4 regions of the Brevibacillus ruminantium genome follow, and region 2 is predicted to be linked to each of the others. Evidence: riboswitches for the same ligand, from Rfam matches in the RefSeq annotation. Region 2 holds a riboswitch; each other region holds the start of a gene.

Region 1 (2,199 bases), 120 kb from region 2:
AAGCACGGGAACGACAACCATGATGACGACCAAGATGACGACCGTGATGACGACTAAGGCTGATGATGATAATAGCTGGAAACGTAATCGACAAGCTCCTTGATATAGTCTCCGATAATCGGGACGGAGAGAAACTTGCTCAGAACCGATCCAAGTAAAGTCAATACAATGGCGGTACCGATGGTGAGGCCAAGGCCCCGTGCAAGACCTGCGAGGAAATTGATCCACAGCAGTTTTCGCGGGGCTGTATAATTCTGAATCACGTCGGCCAAGCGGATATCCTCAAGAAACATGGCGATCTTGTCCATACGTTCATTTAACTTTCGCGCCTCCTGCAATTCACTCAGGAGCTGGTCTATTTTTTCTAACAGGCGGTCCGTAGGTGTTTGTGTCATCCGAAGTCTCCTCCTGTCCCTTTTACTATTTTTCCGGTATCTACCAGTGTAGGCAAAAAGAAGGCGATAATCAAGCGTAGAGCGTAAACGTTTGCCTATCGTTACCAGGCCGGGTACAATAGACGTACAATACTTTTCACAAGGAGGCTTCGGAATGGCTGAGACCGTTTCCCAGACACTTTCGGAGGAATTGTTTGGGCTGTTGCAACAGGAGCGTTTTATCACACTCGGCACCGTTGACCATGAGTCGGGGGCTCCTTCGCTTAGCTCACTTTCCTGGACCTATGCGGCTACCCCGCAAGTCATTCGGTTTGCCGTCGATAATCGCTCCCGGATTTTAGCCAATATTGCCAAGGAACCGCAGATTGTTCTGCATCTAATCGGCGCAGGCTCTTCTTTTGCGATCAATGGCAAGGCTGCCCTAAAGAGCGAGCGGATGGAGGGTGTTCCGCTCAAGCTGGCGATGGTAGAAGTCACCATCGAAGCTGTGCGAGATGTCATGTTTTATGGTTCCCGCATTTCTGTAGAACCGCAGTATGAAAAAACATACGATAAAAATGCAGCTGCCAAGCTGGATAATCAGGTGATGACAGCGCTTCGCGGAGCGGAATAGAGAGAACGGGTAAAAAAAGGGAAATAATCAGTTGACAGTACCTTCTTCAATCCGGTACTATTAGGTTCAACAAATTGAATAGCAAACTTCTTATCCAGAGAGGCGGAGGGACTGGCCCGATGATGCCCGGCAACCAATTTTCCTGTTTACAGGACAATACTGGTGCTAATTCCTGCAGAGCATGATTGCTCTGAAAGATGAGAAGGATTTGCTTACGGCGACGTAAACAAAGCCTTCTTTTCAAAAGAAAAGAGGGCTTTTTCATGCCCTCAATCACCATCGGAGGGAGAGAACGAGATGTACTTGGAAACAAAACTGGTTCAGGCTGGAGTCGGGAGAGACCAAACCACAGGTGCTGTCAGCTTCCCTGTCTACAACGCAACAGCATACCGCCACCCCGCCCAGGGACAAAGTACTGGATTTGACTACACCCGTACCGCAAACCCCACGAGAGAGGTGCTCGAGCTGGCAATCGCAGAAGCGGAAAGCGGGGATGCCGGATTTGCCTGTGCGTCGGGGATGGCAGCGATCCATACGGTAATGGGGCTCTTCTCTCAAGGAGATCATTTGATTGTTTCGCTTGATTTATACGGGGGAACGTACCGCCTTTTTGAGCAAGTTCTGAGCCGTTACGGCCTTTGTTTCAGCTACGTCGATTTGCGTGATCTGCAAGCATTCGAGCAGGCGATCCGGCCGGATTCAAAAGCGGTTCTGGTCGAAACACCGACCAATCCGCTGATGCAGATTACCAATATCCAGGCCGTCTCTGAAATCGCCAAACGCCATGGGCTGTTGACCCTGGTGGACAACACATTCATGACGCCGTATTTTCAGCGGCCGCTGGAATTGGGGGCGAATTTGGTCCTGCACAGTGCCACAAAATATCTGGGGGGACATAATGATGTTCTCGCTGGACTGATTGTGACCAAGGGAAAAGAGTTGTCTGAAAAGGTCCGGTTTTTGCATAATTCAATCGGTGCAGTCCTCGGTCCGAATGATTGCTGGCTGCTTCTCAGAGGGATGAAGACGCTGGCCCTGCGCATGGAACGCCATCAGAGCAACGCTTTGGCCATCGCCAGGAAACTGCAGGAGCATCCGGCTGTTGCGGAAGTGTTTTACCCCGGTCTAGAGGCTCAGGAGGGCTTTGACATTCAAAGCAAACAGGCGAGCGGATACAGCGGTATGGTTTCG
Region 2 (2,199 bases):
AAACAACCTCCTTCTGCCGTTACAGGCAGGAAATAGTTTTGCGCAGCTAAGTGGGACGATGGTGCAAATATATGGGCAAAGGCCTTCGCATCAAGTTCCACCTCCTTTCAAAGAAAACAACGGGGGTATACGGTCAGCCTGATGATCTTAGCTAACTATATTCGTCATAGCTGGCGTCCCATGCGCAAGGGAAAAGAAAAAACATAATCAGATTTTTCTGAATATAATATGCAAGAATAGTTCCAACGAAAGTCAGCGGGTTCACCCTTTTTCGCTAGCGGGTTTTGCGATCACTAATTTATCAATCATGAGAATTTTGACGGAAATCTTTATCAAAAAAGAGAATTTTTCACCCTGCTGTTTTCCAGAGGAAGCAAAGCATTGTTGTGAAAGGTCAGAAGAATCAGTTGACGCGGTGACAAGAATTTCTTACAATGTTTTCTACAGGAACATACGAATCTTATCCAGAGTGGCAGAGGGACTGGCCCGATGAAGCCCGGCAACCGTTGCAATATCGCGACAAGGTGCCAATTCCTGCAGGACACGAGGTCCTGACAGATAAGAAGCGGGAGCATCCTCTCTATGAATGCCAACCTTCTTCTTACTGGAGAAGGTTTTTTTATTTTCCAATTTCATACTTCTTTCTTATCCAGAGAGGTGGAGGGACTGGCCCGATGAAGCCCGGCAACCGTTGCGTATTTCGCGACAAGGTGCCAATTCCTGCAGGACGTGATGTCTTGGCAGATAAGAAGGGGTCCCGTTCACGACGAGCCTTCTTCTTATCCGAAGAAGGTTTTTTACTGTACCCAATGACGAGAAAAAAGGAGTGGGCATGATGAGTACGGAGGCAGTAAAAGTGGGCTTGTTAGGTGTCGGAACAGTAGGGGGCGGGGTGCTAAAGACAATTCGCCTGCAGCAGCAAAAGCTGTCGGAACGGTTGGGCCGACCCGTTGAAATCGTCAAGGCGCTTGTACGTGATCCCGGAAAGAAGCGGACTGTGGAGCTCGATCACGATCTGATTACCACCCGGTTTGAAGAAGTCTTGAAATCCGATGTGGATATCGTCGTCGAAGTAATGGGCGGGGTCGAGCCTGCTTATGAATATGTGCGGGCATTGATCGAAAAGGGCTGTCATATCGTGACGGCCAACAAGGAATTGCTCGCGAGGCACGGTACGGAACTGATTCAATTGGCGAATCGCCACCAGGTTCAGCTTGCTTACGAGGCGAGTGTGGCTGGGGGCATCCCGATTCTCGGAGTCCTGCGCCAGTTTTTGCGGACGAATGATATCTCGTCCGTCAGTGGTATCTTAAACGGGACGACCAATTTTATCCTCACCCAGATGGAGCAGGCCAAGCTGCCTTACCATGAAGCATTGAAACAAGCGCAGGAATTGGGCTACGCAGAAGCGGACCCCAGCTCTGACGTGGAAGGCTGGGATGCTTTGTACAAATCCTATATTTTGGCCCAGCTTGTCTTCGGTGAAGCCCTGCCGCTCAATCAGGCACGCAGGAGGGGCATTGATTCCCTGCATCTCGGACAGCTCACACTGGCTCATGAGCTGGGATACCGGATCAAGCTGCTCGCTCAAGCCACGAAGGCGGAAGGAGGCGTTCAGTTGTCGGTCAGCCCCACCCTTTTGCCTCTCGATCATCCTTTGGCACAGGTACAAGGTGCTGATAATGCGGTACAAGTTTCGGGAAATATCGTGGGTGATCTGCTTTTCATGGGGAAAGGAGCGGGAGAGTTGCCAACCGCAAGCGCCGTCGTGGAAGACCTTGCCTATTTGCTTACGCAGCGCTTTTCCCCCCACCCGCTTTGGCGCGAGCGACAAGGAAATCATGGTGTGGGAAAAGAAGGCACATGGAGTTTTGTCTACCTGGAAAGCACGGGCTTGCAGGGGACGCCGGAGCAGATTCTTCATTTTTTGAACCTGGGAGGTGTTTCCATAGCGAAGCAGCGAATACAGTATGACTGGGCAAATGTGCTGCGAATCGGAGTGATTGCCCGTGGCTTTACCGATGAGCATAGAGCAGCCCTGCAGCGTGATTTTGGCATCCAAACAGACGTATTCCCTGTAATCTCCAGGGGAGAAGAGCAGGACATATTGGGTGCAAAAGGGAGAGAGGTCGATGGAAAAGAGATACATTTTGGCTATTGATCAGGGGACGACCAGTTCCAGGGCCATATTATTTGACA
Region 3 (2,199 bases), 500 kb from region 2:
GACAGCCGTTAATCGCCTGGGTGATCAAGCATGTCGCCCAATCCTTGAAAGCGCAGATGCTGCTGGGCGGCTGTCTCTTTTCGCTGTCCATGCTGATCCTGTCGCAGACGACTGTTTACGCTGGCTTTTTTGCAGCCATGTTTGTCCTAACGCTGGGAGAAATGCTGGTATGGCCGGCTGTTCCGACAATCGCTGCGGAGTTGTCGCCTCCCGGCAGAGAGGGCATGATTCAGGGGCTGGTTGGCGGCGTTGGTTCGGCAGGACGCATGGTGGGACCGCTTATGGGAGCCGTGGCCTTTGAAGTGCTGAAGGCACAGGGATTGTTTTATGCGATGGCGGCCTTTGCTTTGCTCGCAGTGGTCTGTTTTGGGGTGTACACCTCCTTTATTAAGCGGTCGGAGCTGTCGGCGGCACTTACCGTCCAAAAGCATTGACACATGATTGAAAGGTAGCCTGCACGCTCCTTAGTATGGGGAGCAGGATGGTTTGTATGGTTCTTGACACCTCAGTATTCACTCAAGTAGTATGAAAGCAATTCAAATGAATACGAATTCTGTAACCTTATCCAGAGAGGCGGAGGGACTGGCCCGATGAAGCCCGGCAGCGGATTCGCGATGGAATACCAACGCGGGTGCTGTGCCAATTCCAGCAGGAGCCTACCTGACAGATAAGAACGCGGACTTTTACCGCCCCTTTTTCTGTACAGGAAAAGGGGCTTTTTCACTGAATCGGTACGGATAAACTTCCGGGGCTTCTTTCTGATACAGCAAGAAAATCATTCCGTTAACTCGCGTTTGCGATACGAAAAAGGAAAGGAAAGAAAAAACGAATGCGCATTCAACCCTCTGCTATGATTGACCGGCTGCCGACGCAGTTTTTTGCGACGCTCGTAGCCAAAACAAACAAGGCCATTGCGGCTGGACATGACATCATCAATCTCGGGCAAGGAAATCCCGATCTGCCGACACCTGCGCATATTGTGGAAGAGCTGGGCGTGCAGGCAGCTCGTCCCGTCCATCATAAATACCCGCCATTTAGCGGCAGGCTTGAATTGAAGCAGGCTGTCGCTCACTGGTACCGCGAAGAATTCGGCGTGGAGCTGGACCCGGAGGAAGAGGTAGCGATCCTGTTCGGCAGCAAGACCGGTTTGGTGGAGATTTGCCAGGTGCTGCTCAACCCGGGAGATGTCGCCCTGGTCCCCGATCCGGGCTACCCGGATTACTGGTCTGGCGTTGCCGTAGCAGACGGCCGCATGGTGATGATGCCGCTTCGGGCAGAGAACGCGTTTCTCCCCGATTACGGCAAGCTCCCAGCCGAAGACCTGGAAAAAGCCAAGCTGATGTTTCTGAACTACCCGAACAACCCCACAGCGGTGAATGCGCCTGTGGAATTTTTCGAAGAGACAATCCGTTTCGCGCGCAAGCATGAGATCGTCGTCTGCCATGACTTTGCGTACGGTGCGATCAGCTTTGACGGCAAAAAGCCGGTCAGCTTCATGCAAGTACCGGGTGCCAAAGAGGTGGGGGTTGAGTTTTACACCTTGTCCAAGACTTACAACATGGCAGGCTGGCGCGTCGGGGCGATGGTCGGAAACAAAGAGCTGGTGCGTCTGATTAATTTGATTCAGGACCATTACTTCGTCAGTATGTTCGGTGCGGTCCAGATGGCAGCGGCCAAGGCGATGACGGACTCCCAGCAGTGCGTACGCGATCTGGTCAACGTTTACCAAAGCCGCCGCGACGTCCTGTTTTCCCAGTTACACCGGATCGGCTGGCAGGCCAAGCCTTCAGAGGGGTCGTTTTTTAGCTGGCTGCCCGTCCCAAAAGGGTTTACATCGGTAGAGTTCTCCGATTTGCTCCTGGAAAAAGCTCACGTGGTCGTCGCGCCCGGCGTCGGCTTTGGACCGACGGGCGAGGGGTATGTGCGGGCAGCACTTCTGTCTAATGAAGAACGGCTGGCAGAGGCAGTGCGGCGGATTGAGAAGCTGGGGCTGTTTGTTCGCTAGGCGTGCTAGTGGTCTCTAGGTTACTTGGTCACGTTGCCGAGGGGCCGCGGTGGCAAGAAGCCCGTTTCCAGGCTCCGCTCCGGTCTTCGTCCTGCACGGGAGCATAGACTGTCCGCTCCCCAATGATCCCGAGGAAATCGCAAAACTCGCGCAGCATAGCTTCTCAGCAAAAGGCCCGGAGCGCTCATGGCTCC
Region 4 (2,199 bases), 2.6 Mb from region 2:
AAGATCAAAATGTTTGCGGATCAAAGTGACCAAATGCTCTTCGGAAACTGTACCAGTACCAAACGTATCCACGCTGATCGATACAGGCTGGGCTACACCAATCGCGTAAGCCACTTGCACTTCACACTTGTCGGCCAGGCCTGCAGCTACGATATTTTTCGCAACGTAGCGAGCTGCGTAAGCACCAGAGCGGTCCACTTTGGTCGGATCCTTGCCAGAAAATGCTCCGCCACCGTGACGGGCATAACCGCCATAGGTATCGACAATGATCTTACGGCCAGTCAAGCCGGCGTCTCCCTGAGGACCACCGATTACGAAACGGCCGGTCGGGTTGATGAAGTATTTGGTTTCTGCATCCAGCAGTTCCGTTGGCACAACAGGCTTAATGACATGTTCGGTCAGGTCTGCTTTGATCTGTTCCAGCGTCACTTCAGGCGCATGCTGGGTCGAGATGACAATCGTATCAATGCGGACAGGCTTGTCCCCATCGTATTCTACCGTCACTTGTGTTTTTCCGTCTGGGCGCAGATAGCTCAGCATGCCATTTTTACGCACTTCTGTCAAACGGCGAGCCAGCTGGTGAGCCATGCTGATCGGCAAAGGCATCAGTTCAGGTGTCTCGTTGCAAGCAAATCCAAACATCAGACCCTGGTCTCCGGCACCAATTGCTTCAATTTGTTCGTCTGTCATTTTGCCTTCACGCGCTTCCAGTGCTTGGTCTACCCCTAGGGCAATATCAGCCGATTGCTCTCCAATGGCAGTCAACACACCGCAAGTCTCAGCGTCAAAGCCAAACTTCGCGCGGTCATATCCAATTTCACGAATCGTCTCGCGCACCAGCTTTTGAATGTCCACATACGTATTCGTGGTAATTTCACCGGCCACAAGTACCAGACCAGTCGTTACAGAAGTTTCGCATGCGACACGCGCATTTGGATCCTTGGACAGAATCGCGTCCAAGATCGAATCAGAAATCTGGTCACAAATTTTATCCGGGTGACCTTCTGTGACGGATTCAGAAGTGAACAGACGACGACCTTTTTGCAAAGCCATGTGTATACCTCCTTTGACCTCATACAAATAGTGTGGGTGCCGAAACAGGTTATTATGAAGGCACAAGCAAAAAAACCTTTTCCTGTATGAGAGGAAAAGGTGCTTGGTGTTTGCGTTCCCTACCCTCTTATCGGCCAGAACAGGGTTTCTGTCCTGCTGGTTAGCACCGCTCGAGTCGGTTGCCGGGCTTCATAGGGCCAGTCCCTCCGCCTGCTCTGGATAAGAGTATCCATTACGGTTTATAGAATAATCGTTTTTACCCTTGGTGTCAATAAGGGCTTATCGCAATTCGTATTTGCCGCGCACCATAATGTGCGAAACCCCGTCATACCCGGCCTGCAAGCGCAAACCGCGATTGTCCGAGCGCGCTATCAGGAGCAGGTGATTGGTCTGTACTTTTGCTCCCCCGCTCAAATCGACACCTTCTGTGATGTCCGTCAGGCCATCCCCTTTGTCTCCGGCTACTGCTTGTACTTTCCCCGTACGAACGATAAACTCAGTCCCCTCAAAGCCATACAGCGTCTGACCGGGATACAGCTCGACGACGGTCAAGCCGGTGGAGACACTCGCCCCGCCTCCACCACCGCCGCCAAGCGCTTGTTGAATACGCTGGTCTACATAGCTTTTGGTCACGACCGGATCATCGACAGAACCGGGTACACCAGAGACGCCGTCTGCCATCGCTTGCGAGGCAAAGACCGCTGTTCCTATAATCGCTACGGCAAGGATTCCCTTGGTTGTTTTTTTCATCTTCTGCCCTCTCCTTTTCCATCGGGTTATAAGTTATAGGCTTTGGCCAGCAGGACGACGACCTCGGCCCGCGTAGCTCTGCCCTGCGGTTTAAATATTTGTCCGTATCCACTGATCCACTTTTTCGCTACCAGCGCTTCGACTGCCGGGGATGCCCAATGGCTGGTCGGCAAATCGGCAAAAGATGAGGTGCTGCGTTTGTAAAGCAACAGATCATTGGCTCTAGCCACCATCAGCGCCATTTCTGCCCGCGTAATCGACTGGTCAGGCGAAATGGTACCGTTGGGGTAGCCCTGAATAATCCCAAGCTTGTGGGCGGTCAACAGGTTTCCGTAGGCCCAGTGTTTGGTGGTGAGGTCCCCAAACGGACTTGCCCCGGTGTAAGGGACGATATTG

The links. Region 2 has a riboswitch for S-adenosylmethionine ahead of NDK47_RS10275 (homoserine dehydrogenase). Riboswitches for the same ligand answer to the same signal wherever they lie in the genome.
Region 1: another riboswitch for S-adenosylmethionine. It lies ahead of NDK47_RS09715 (aminotransferase class I/II-fold pyridoxal phosphate-dependent enzyme); the one in region 2 lies ahead of NDK47_RS10275 (homoserine dehydrogenase).
Region 3: another riboswitch for S-adenosylmethionine. It lies ahead of NDK47_RS07740 (pyridoxal phosphate-dependent aminotransferase); the one in region 2 lies ahead of NDK47_RS10275 (homoserine dehydrogenase).
Region 4: another riboswitch for S-adenosylmethionine. It lies ahead of metK (methionine adenosyltransferase); the one in region 2 lies ahead of NDK47_RS10275 (homoserine dehydrogenase).

What each region holds. Positions count from the first base shown of each region.
Region 1 is NZ_CP098755.1:1,985,912-1,988,110, forward strand. Features, by position in the region: gene NDK47_RS09700 (hypothetical protein) at 1-57, shown strand, start outside; gene NDK47_RS09705 (DUF5665 domain-containing protein) at 54-395, opposite strand; gene NDK47_RS09710 (pyridoxamine 5'-phosphate oxidase family protein) at 550-1,008, shown strand; SAM riboswitch class I at 1,096-1,212, shown strand; gene NDK47_RS09715 (aminotransferase class I/II-fold pyridoxal phosphate-dependent enzyme) at 1,306-2,199, shown strand, end outside.
Region 2 is NZ_CP098755.1:2,106,719-2,108,917, forward strand. Features, by position in the region: SAM riboswitch class I at 458-565, shown strand; SAM riboswitch class I at 643-751, shown strand; gene NDK47_RS10275 (homoserine dehydrogenase) at 836-2,161, shown strand; gene glpK (glycerol kinase GlpK) at 2,133-2,199, shown strand, end outside.
Region 3 is NZ_CP098755.1:1,607,591-1,609,789, forward strand. Features, by position in the region: gene NDK47_RS07735 (MFS transporter) at 1-434, shown strand, start outside; SAM riboswitch class I at 559-674, shown strand; gene NDK47_RS07740 (pyridoxal phosphate-dependent aminotransferase) at 830-2,005, shown strand.
Region 4 is NZ_CP098755.1:5,087,801-5,089,999, forward strand. Features, by position in the region: gene metK (methionine adenosyltransferase) at 1-1,053, opposite strand, end outside; SAM riboswitch class I at 1,178-1,279, opposite strand; gene NDK47_RS25075 (hypothetical protein) at 1,333-1,803, opposite strand; gene NDK47_RS25080 (S8 family peptidase) at 1,830-2,199, opposite strand, start outside.